2 regions of the Paenibacillus sp. N22P23 genome follow, and region 2 is predicted to be linked to the other one. Evidence: predicted binding sites of a transcription regulator. Region 2 holds the regulator's gene; the other holds the start of a gene.
The links. Region 2 encodes LexA, which represses DNA repair genes until DNA is damaged. Its sites were predicted from a motif close to CGAACATATGTTCG; they were not measured.
Positions count from the first base shown of each region.

Region 1: AC506A_RS27075 (Y-family DNA polymerase) is a predicted target of LexA. The motif match lies at 3,211-3,224, and genes of this name have one in related genera.

Region 1 is NZ_JBXENT010000010.1:149,159-154,256, reverse strand. Features, by position in the region: gene AC506A_RS27090 (hypothetical protein) at 1-338, opposite strand, end outside; gene AC506A_RS27085 (SOS response-associated peptidase) at 851-1,534, opposite strand; gene AC506A_RS27080 (YolD-like family protein) at 1,577-1,915, opposite strand; gene AC506A_RS27075 (Y-family DNA polymerase) at 1,912-3,192, opposite strand; gene AC506A_RS27070 (DUF8453 domain-containing protein) at 3,375-3,980, opposite strand; gene AC506A_RS27065 (ATP-dependent DNA ligase) at 4,031-4,918, opposite strand.
Region 2 is NZ_JBXENT010000001.1:1,595,494-1,600,591, forward strand. Features, by position in the region: gene AC506A_RS07585 (hypothetical protein) at 1-91, opposite strand, end outside; gene AC506A_RS07590 (aldo/keto reductase) at 144-1,130, opposite strand; gene AC506A_RS07595 (DUF896 domain-containing protein) at 1,161-1,364, opposite strand; gene AC506A_RS07600 (LysM peptidoglycan-binding domain-containing protein) at 1,635-2,012, opposite strand; gene lexA (transcriptional repressor LexA) at 2,202-2,822, shown strand; gene AC506A_RS07610 (hypothetical protein) at 2,919-3,503, opposite strand; gene glnA (type I glutamate--ammonia ligase) at 3,632-4,960, opposite strand; gene AC506A_RS07620 (MerR family transcriptional regulator) at 4,994-5,098, opposite strand, start outside.

The DNA.
Region 1 (5,098 bases), on a different contig from region 2:
CTGGCCAGTTCCTGAAATGCTTTCAGCTTATTTCCATTACTCGCTGCTTCAAGGATCATGGAATCCTTCTCAGCGGTCCATGCCAACTTACGTGCCGGCAACTGGCGCTTTCTATTTAGTTTTCCAAGCTTTTTTATGGCACGATGATAATGATTCTGTATTGTTTGTGCTGCTAAACCTTTTTCCACCGCCAATTCTTTGAAAACAGCGTTCTTTGTATTTCCAGCCTGAACTCCCGAATTCACACGATCAATTAGTGCTTGATGCTCTTCTTCTTTCCATGATGGATACTTTGATCGATCATAGTATTTGTGATCCCTGATACCAACTTTCCCCATAAAGATACTATCCTCCTATTCCTAATATTCATTAGTTATTAGTCTTTATTTCCCGCCTAGAATCTAGATATACATGATAAATTCATATAGTCTTGCCGGAGTATCAAGAAATAATACTTTTAAGTAGTATTTTGAAAAATACTATTTATATATAGTAATTTCGCTGGATTCAAAAGATGAAAAAAGAAGCCTGCATAAGCTGCAGGCTTCTCTAATCATAGATGTTTGATGAAAATAAAGTATTAGACATGAGTTGTTGATTTGACGCGGTTTTCAAGGTGGAAAATCGGTAGCTTTTGAAAAATAAGTTTTAAACTGATCCATAAAAAGAATCAGCAGCGAGCTAAGACTTGAAAAATAAAGTCTTAGACTGCTACTGGCTTCAAATGAACTAACGTGTCCCGTAGCGTAATTCGCGTAATCCTCAAACCTTTTCTTTATCTGCGAGTTCAGACAAAACAGTAACCTAAATCAAAAAACTCCATCACAGATAATGTGTTGGCGTTCATTAATTACAACGAATTTAAAGAGATATCCTCTAACAAATCAAAACTGTTATTCTTCACGCTACCTATATCCCTGGAGACGGGATATTTGAACATTCGCTCAGCAGGATACGGCTTCAGAAAACTCAGAACTTCTTGAGTTTCTTCCATCTGTGGACTTAGCCAATCATCTGCCTCCGGACCTGTCAAAATAACAGGCATTCGATCGTGCACATCAGCGACGATAGTATTCGGTGTTGTAGTGATGATTGTTGTTGATCTAATCTCAATGCCGGATGATGGATCCTGCCAGGAATCATACAAGCCCGCAAACCCATAAACGCCCCGCGAATCCAATTGAAAGCGGTATGGCTGCTTGCGATCATTCTCTTGCTTCCATTCTAGGAAACCGTTACTGACTATGAGTACGCGATTCCGTTTCAGCAGATGACGGAACGCGGGCTTCTTTTCTATGCCTTCCGCGCGGGCGTTTATCGTCTTGTAAGCGATCTTAGCGTCTTTTGACCAAAATGGTATAAGACCCCATCGCAGCCCTTCTAGCACCCGCTTCCCATCACGCTCAACGATGCACGGGACCGTTTGTGTAGGAGCTGCGTTCACTCGTTTCTCGAAATTGTAGTTCACTTCATCGATAGAGAATGCTTCAATGACTTCATTTAGCTCGGCCGTTATTGTGAATCTCCCACACATATGCATCCCTCCTGAACCTATAATAACCTTCGCTTTAGGCGATTAGTCAACCTGCCAGTCAACTTGTAGATTAATAATCGACTGAAGCGGGAGTTTCACTGCTCCATCTGGCGAATAGAGATGAAGCACGCTTAATATGGAATCGACCTTTTTAATATTCCCCGTTACGGTTCGGATTCGATTGTCTAGATAGTAAGTAACCACAAGAAGCGAATTATTTTCAAGTGCTTCTGCTATTCTCTCCTGCAGCTCCTCAAGTCTTTGCTCATCGAGCACCGGTTGCGCAACGTCATCCTCTGCCTGATACATCTTGGCGATCCGTTTCTTATGCTCTGGGATGAGGAACGGCGCCCACTTGATTCTTCCGCGGTCTTTAATCATGCATTATGACCTCCAATTTTTCCGGCCCGATCAATTGCTGTTCCGCCATTCGAATAGCTACGTGCCCAGGTAATTGCCGTTGTACCGAAACGCTTGCGAATGCTATCCATAGCCTCAGCCAATTGGCGATCTTTTGTATCATCCTCGAACAAGTCAAGCTGTGTGACTTCATCTGGAACCAAGTTGGTCAAGCCAACGTGAATGTTGCGTACTGGAGCAGTCTTGTTGTCATTGTCGTAGAAGAGCTCCTTGCATACGTGGAACATCTTATGCGTAAGATTGGTCGGGACGGATATCGTCCGGGCTTTACTGAATCCCCCGCCCCCTAATTGGTCAGAATAACCGATAGCTAAATTGATCGTACGGCCAGTCATTTTTGCCGCTCGAGCACGCGAGGCGACAATCTCGGTTTGGTCGAGGATCGCAGTAACAATTTCATCCCTGTAATTATAGTCCCGAAGGAGAGTGATGCCGGCGCCGAAGCCTTTCTGAACAATTGAATTCTGGCTCAACTCTGGTTTGTAATAAGGATTTGTCAGATCGATGCCCTGCGCGTGGTAAACGAGCTGCTCGCCAATGATACCGAAGCGGGCTTTCATTCGGGTGAGATTCGCCTTTGCGAGATCACCGATTTTAAAAATACCGATTCGTGCTAAATTTTTCTCCATCCGGCTGCCGACACCCCAACAGTCCCGAACCGGATGATCCCATATTTTTTGAGCGAACGTCTCATAGGATACTTCGTCTATATAATCAGTTGAGACATTCTTCTTGGCAAGGATATCGAGACAAGCCTTGGCTTGGAAGTAGTTATCGCCCATGCCAATTGCAGTAGGAATTCCGAGTTGTGTCTTAATAGCATACTGAATTTCACGCGCGACACTCCATTTGTCTCCGAAGATATTGTGGTCCAGTACCCCGAATAGCTCGTCAATGGAGTACACACAAATGCATTCGATTGGCATATACCGTTGCAGGATTTTCGGCACTTCCATTGCAAAATCAAGATACGTCTGCATGCGCGCTTGCACGATATGAATTTTAGGATCGTGAGGAATCTCGAACAAACGGGACCCCGTTTTGATGCCATAATGTTTTTTCATCAAGGGACTGGCAGCTAAGCACACCGAACCACGACGCGAAAGATCGCCGACGACAGCCAAATACGTTGTCATGGGATCAAGGCCCCTCAAAACGCATTCAACACTGGCGTAGAACGATTTGGCATCGATGCACATGATGTTATGTCTCGGTAATTTATCGATGTCGAATTGCATGCTCCACCTCCGCTGATTAGAACATATGTTCGTTTATGTATTATATGGCACACTCGTGTGTTTTATCAAAGGAAATTTTTTGTGCATACGGATTTTTCCACTAATGGCTTTCATGAGAGAGCCCGCTAAAAAAATAAAAATGCCGGAAGCAGCAGCCTCCGGCATTGTACAACTAAATATTTTCAATCCTCAAGAGATTTTAACTCTGGTTTAGAAGTACCCTGGACTCTAAAATATTTTTTTTCTAAATCAATATTCAGCGAAATACTTTGCTGATAATTATTCCCTAATAGGTCACTGTAGTTGCAAGTTAACCAAATTGTATTCCCTACCCCGCTCCTGAGTCCATTGAAATCAGCTGATAACTCAACCGTCGTGGACTCTCCAGGAGCAAGTATGATATTTGCATCTCTTACGTTGGCATTTGGAAACGGATATAACCTTGGAAAAGAAATTTCTACTGCTGTTCCGAGACCGACATTTTTAACAATAAAAGTACTTGTAAGAACGTTCATAGTACCGTTCTCAGCAGAGTTAAAGTTTATCGAATAATGAGCATTTTGGTGATTATCAAGCATTGTAGCCTTCACATACAGATATGGCGCAATACTTAGCCGCTGCTTTACTTCCTTGTCATGAGCATCGGCTTTATCTTTTTCTCTGTAATATCTTAGAGTAAGCCAAAACGTGACAACTGTGATTAATGCTCCGACTATACTTCCGGAAAATGAGATCCAATCACCTGTATATTCAGGTGCCGTACTTGGAGTTGCGGCGAGTAATAACAATGTAATTCCTCTCTCTAAAAAGGATTAGTTTCTGCGAAACGCTGTTTTAATTATACCACAGAACTAGCACTGCAGAATTCCTCGAATTTAGGAGAACGGAGCTTTCCATCTTTTGTCGTGCATTGGTATTTTACCCGGCAGCTCAAGACTTTTTCAAGGAAGACCCATTCTTTATTCTCCCCTATTGTTATCTGCTTAGAAATGGCGTGAAATGCTCGTATAACGTCCCGATGTGGGGGGAATTCAATAACGCCGACATATTTACCATCTAACTGCAGACCCCACCCAAATTCTTTCTTTCGGATCGAAGAAATCTGGCAAGTTGCGTATTGATATGCCTTCACTTTAACGATGACGTTCTGCGGCCGTGAATCTAAATAATACGGTGCATCGCCATTGTACTGGACTATCCCTTCTAGTCCCTGCTGTTGAGCGTTCAAGAATAGCTGTGTGCCGTTTTCATATAAGGGAGTGACAGAGACAACATCTGACGGTGGTACAATCGCTTGAAGCAGTTCCCTGCGTTGCAGAAATGTCTTCTGAGTGACAGACTCGCCATTCACCCATACGACGTCCCAGACAGGGAAATGAGCCTTTATAGTCCTGCAAATTTGCTGAACTGCTGCAGGTTTCTTTGTATTAAATCGCGTCATTGCGTCGTCCCACCAATATTTTGTCTGATCGGCAATCTGGGTAAGATCGAATGCAATGCATTCTCCATCAAGTATCGCTGACTTTGCATTTAATTTGATTTGTTGGAGCTCTGGAAAACGGTCGGTTACTTCTGTGCCGTGACGAGTGAACGCTCGCACATTACCGGCGGAATAGTGAATTTGGACGCGAAAACCATCCCATTTCAGACTCGACAGCCAGCTTGATTTAATCTTCTCTGGCGTCAAAGGTTGTAGCAGCATTGGTTTTATCGGTTGATTAAGCATAAGCAATAACCTCCACCCATGACCATAGCATGCGGTGGTGGAACATGATATATGTAATGGCTGGCTCGGCTGAGAATATAGTGCAGATGCACCATCAAGCAGATTACCACCGGCAAACACGATTTCTATATGAAAAGGTAACTCCGAAAATACATAAAGCCCCTATTATAACCGGGGGCT
Region 2 (5,098 bases):
CCGCCATAAGCGGCGCCTTTCCATGCTTCTTACGTTGTTTGTTAATTTCTGCTTGGTTCTTCTGTACTTTACGTTCCCACGATCTTGACAAGGGTGTTCCTCCTTCATAATCTTAAACACGCTGTAAATCTGCTTGCTCTAAGTTAGATCGGTCTAGCGAATTTCGCAATAAAACGGTTCGGATATTCGCTAGGCAATGCGCTTACTTCGTCCAGCTTGTTCCATACTGAATCCGGCATCGTCCAACCGATAGCACCCATATTTTCTTCAAACTGTTCCAATGTGCTAGCGCCAAAGATTGGAGACGTTATCCCTTTACGTTGAAGCAGCCATGACAGCGCGACTTGAGCAGGTGTTCGATCCAGTTCTTTCGCTGCGCTTAGGACTGCTTCAAGCACTGCGAAATTATCCTCGCTAGCACGATTTGCCCACGAGCTCTCACCTTGCTTGGAAGTTAATCTTCCACTTACAGGCTCATCTTGTGTGTACCTGCCTGTCAGAAATCCGCCGCCTAGTGGTGCCCAAGGAATAATACCTACATTCTCTTCCAAGCACAAAGACAACATCTCGCGGTCCATCTCACGACTAACCAGGCTGTATTGCGGTTGAATCGAGATAAAACGAACATAACGATTCCAATCGCTCGTAGACAAAGACTTCATGAGCTGCCATGCGAAGAAATTGGAACAGCCGATATAACGAACTTTCCCTGATGTAACCAGATCATCGAGCGCGCGAAGCGTCTCTTCGATCGGTGTAGCGTGATCCCATACATGAACTTGGTAGAGGTCGATATAGTCGGTATCCAGTCTCTTCAAGCTTGCTTCAACAGCATCCATAATATGCTTTCTGGAAACACCAACGCCGTTTGGATGGTTTGCGGTCGCAAATCTCACTTTCGTTGCGAGTACAACTTCGGAGCGTCTATCTTTTATCGCCTTACCTACAATCTCTTCAGAACGCCCGGAAACATATACGTTCGCAGTATCGAGGAAATTGCCGCCTTTCTCGAAGAAACGATTCATCATCTCTATCGAATCCGTCTCGCTCGTCGTGTTACCGAACGTCATTGTACCTAAACAAAGCTCCGATACGGCTAAACCGCTTCGGCCAAGTAAACGATATTGCATGCTACATGTCCTCCTTCGAATAGACTGCTGCTAATGCTTGATCGTATCGTCCCCGTCCTCTTCATCCTCCACATATTTAATGGTATCGAGTTGATTACGGAAGTTTTTCTTGAAATTCTCAAGATATAGACGGCGAAGCTCGTCGCGTTCGACCAGTTCCTCCGGGGATAACCCTACTGTTTTGTTCTTTCTGGATAATTCATTAATACGGGCGATGATCTTCTCCATATCCATTATGCTCCTTTCCTGAATCGGCCAACATGTCATTCTTTACTTTGACATTTTTAATTGCCCATTGTCAAGGCGAAATGGACCTCTCCAGCGCTTGATTCCACTAGTCTTGACCGCGCTCCATCACGTCAAGTTCACCCTATTTATACGTTATACCACGAAAATGAAAAAAGCCTGAGCAACGGGGGCTCAGACTTGTGAATGCAGATGCTTATAGAACGTTCTTGTAAGTATGTATTCCTATTATAGAAGTAGATGCGGTATATCATCTAGTTATTCGGCAGGAATAATTAAGGATTGTCCGGCTTGCAGCGAGCTAGAGGTCAAGTTGTTCCGTTGTTTCAAGTCGAAAACAACATGACGAATATCTTCACCTTCCTTGCGAATACTGCTAGCGATATTCCAAAGTGTGTCACCGGAGCCAACAATGACGATCTGCTCCGAAGCAGTAGGTGCTGTCGGATGCTCACTGTTAGCTTGGCTTGTCATCAGTGACAATCCTGTGAAAAGCAGTACGAAAAACAATGTAGCAACGGCTAGCCTCATTAGTAAACGTTCTGTTCTTCTCTCTTGCCAAGTACGCTTCACAGCGCGTGTATTGCGAGTTTCACCTTTATAAGTAGAAGAGTAAGTGGACATTGTTGTCATCATTCACCAGCACCCCAAACGTTTGTTCTGTTTTTGTTAAATTTAGAATAACACGAACGCTTGTTTGCAGTCAAGCGCAATTGGAACATTTGTTCGTGAAAATATGCGAACTTGTGTTTCTCGAACTTATGTTTGTACGAACTCCGGTTCTGTGCTATAATTTGACACAAATGAAACTTTGGAGTGATTCCGGTGTCGAAACTTTCAAACCGCCAGCAGGCGATACTAGAATTCATTAAGACGGAAGTACGCGAGAAAGGCTATCCGCCTTCCGTTCGTGAGATTGGCGAAGCGGTCGGACTCGCTTCCAGCTCAACTGTTCACGGCCATCTTGATCGCCTGGAGAAGAAAGGCCTTATTCGCCGCGATCCAACCAAACCTCGCGCGATTGAGATTTTGGACGGCGAAGACAACGAGATTCCATTCCCTCTCTCCATTGCAAAGGTCCCTGTAGTAGGTAAGGTAACTGCCGGTGTACCGATTACGGCAACAGAGAATATCGAAGATTACTTCCCCCTTCCAGCTGACAAGGTTGGTGACCACAACGTATTTATCCTTAGCGTTGTTGGAGAGAGTATGATCGAAGCAGGCATTCATAACGGCGATTACGTCATTGTCCGCCAACAGCAAACCGCTTCGAACGGCGATATCGTCGTAGCGATGACTGAAGAAGACGAAGCTACTGTGAAAACCTTCTATAAAGAGAAGGACCATATCCGTCTTCAACCGGAGAACTCGACGATGGAACCTATTCGTCTGCGTAATGTATCCATACTCGGTAAAGTCATTGGACTTTTCCGCGACATCCACTAAATGAACGAAACAAAGGGGCATTTCTTATCGCTGCAGCAGCGATAAGAAATGCCCCTTTTCGGTCCTCCCCTCGTAGATGTACCTCCGCAATGTCAGCTAACCTACAATTTCACGGAATAACAAATGACGATAAGTGAATTTACTGCTCTTGTACTTGAAACTTAAGGCTATGCCGGAGAAATCAATCTGAATCGATTTAAGCGCATATGCCGTTACTTTTTGTCGAATCAAATAGGATAGCCGTGTTCGATTGTTGTTGTTCACAGCCGCAGCTACCGCAGCTGCGTAAGTTGAAGAACATAGAAGTGCTTTATAGAAGGGCAGAACTGCTCTTGCAATCGCTCTATGAATCGGAGTGGAGAACGTGAATTGCGTTGTCCCCGGTGGAATCGTCGTTCCAATGGAATATTGAAGGATAGGCTCCGGAAACTCGAAATCGAAGAAATAGCCAATCGCATTCGTCGAGAAGCCGTTTAACTTTGCAGAAGGCACTACCGACTTAAACAGAGCGGATAAGGTATCCAAATCCGCGCCTCGAATAGCCTTGGACCATTTCAGTGCATAGGTATAATTCAGTGCGATCTTCCTTAAGAATGGCACCATTGTTGCTGCTACATGTGATAATATCGCCCCGGTAAGCCGAAACTGTTTTTCCGCTTTTGTCGCCGCCCTCTCCTTCACACTCGCTGCCTCCTTCATGTATTACTGTTGTGGCATACTATGCGGATTGAGAGGTACAAGTGCGGAAACACTTCCATCCTCAGACACAAAAAAACCCTCAACGCCAGAGGCGTCAAGGGTTTCCGGTTCTAGTAGAGCGTCAGGTACTGATCGCGTTCCCACTCGTGGATTTGCGTACGGTACATGTCCCACTCGATTTCTTTAAGCTCATAGAAGTGTGCAAGCGCATGGTCGCCAAGCGCTTCACAAATCACTTCGCTGCGAAGCAGCTCCGTCAATGCTTCTTTCAGGTCATCCGGCAAGCTCGGGATGCCTTCTTCAATACGCTCTTCATCCGTCATCACGTAGATGTTACGGTCAGTTGGAGCCGGCAGCGGAGTCTTGTTGCGGATACCGTCAAGACCTGCTTTAAGCATAACTGCAAGCGCTAGGTATGGATTAGCCGCAGGGTCTGGGCTGCGCACTTCAATCCGTGTGCTGAGACCGCGTGAAGCCGGAATCCGAATCATCGGACTGCGGTTGCTCGCAGACCATGCTACATAACAAGGCGCCTCATAGCCTGGTACCAGACGCTTGTACGAATTTACAGTTGGGTTCGTAATCGCTGCGAAGGCACGTGCATGGTTCAGCATGCCAGCCATGTAATAACGAGCGATTTGGCTAAGGCCCAGCTTGTCGCTCTCATCGTAGAACGCGTTTACGTTACCGCGGAACAACGATTGGTGACAGTGCATACCGGAACCATTCACACCGAAGAGCGGCTTCGGCATAAACGAAGCATGCAGTCCGTGCTGGCGAGCAATGGTTTTGACTACCAGCTTAAACGTTTGAATTTGATCGGCTGCTTTAATTGCATCCGCATATTTAAAGTCGATTTCGTGCTGACCTGGAGCCACCTCATGGTGAGAAGCTTCGATTTCAAAGCCCATTTCTTCCAGTGTCAATACGATTTCACGGCGGCAGTTCTCACCAAGATCCATCGGCGCAAGGTCGAAATATCCGCCTTGGTCGTTAAGCTCTGTAGTCGGATTGCCTTTCTCATCTGTTTTGAATAGGAAAAATTCCGGTTCAGGTCCAACGTTCATCGCAGTAAAGCCAAGCTCTTCCGCTTCCTTCAGAACGCGCTTCAGAATGCCGCGCGGATCTCCGGCAAATGGTGTACCATCTGGCATATATACATCACAGATCAGACGGGCAATACGATCCTCTGCAACCCATGGGAATACAACCCATGTATCAAGGTCGGGGTAAAGGTACATGTCGGACTCTTCAATCCGAACATACCCTTCGATGGACGAGCCGTCGAACATCATCTTGTTATCGAGTGCCTTTTCAAGCTGACTTACCGGAATTTCGACGTTCTTGATTGTTCCCAGCAAATCGGTGAACTGAAGACGAATAAACCGGACATTCTGTTCTTTGCAAATACGTCTGATGTCATCTTTGTTGTAGCTCACAGAATCATCTCCTTAAAGGCATGTTGGTTTACATTACTTTTTGTTATAGAAACGGGACAGCTGGCCTTGGATCATAGATGCTTTGCCAGGTCTCTTCTCTAGCAACTGCTGTTTAAGCAATCGATGCAATTGTGCATC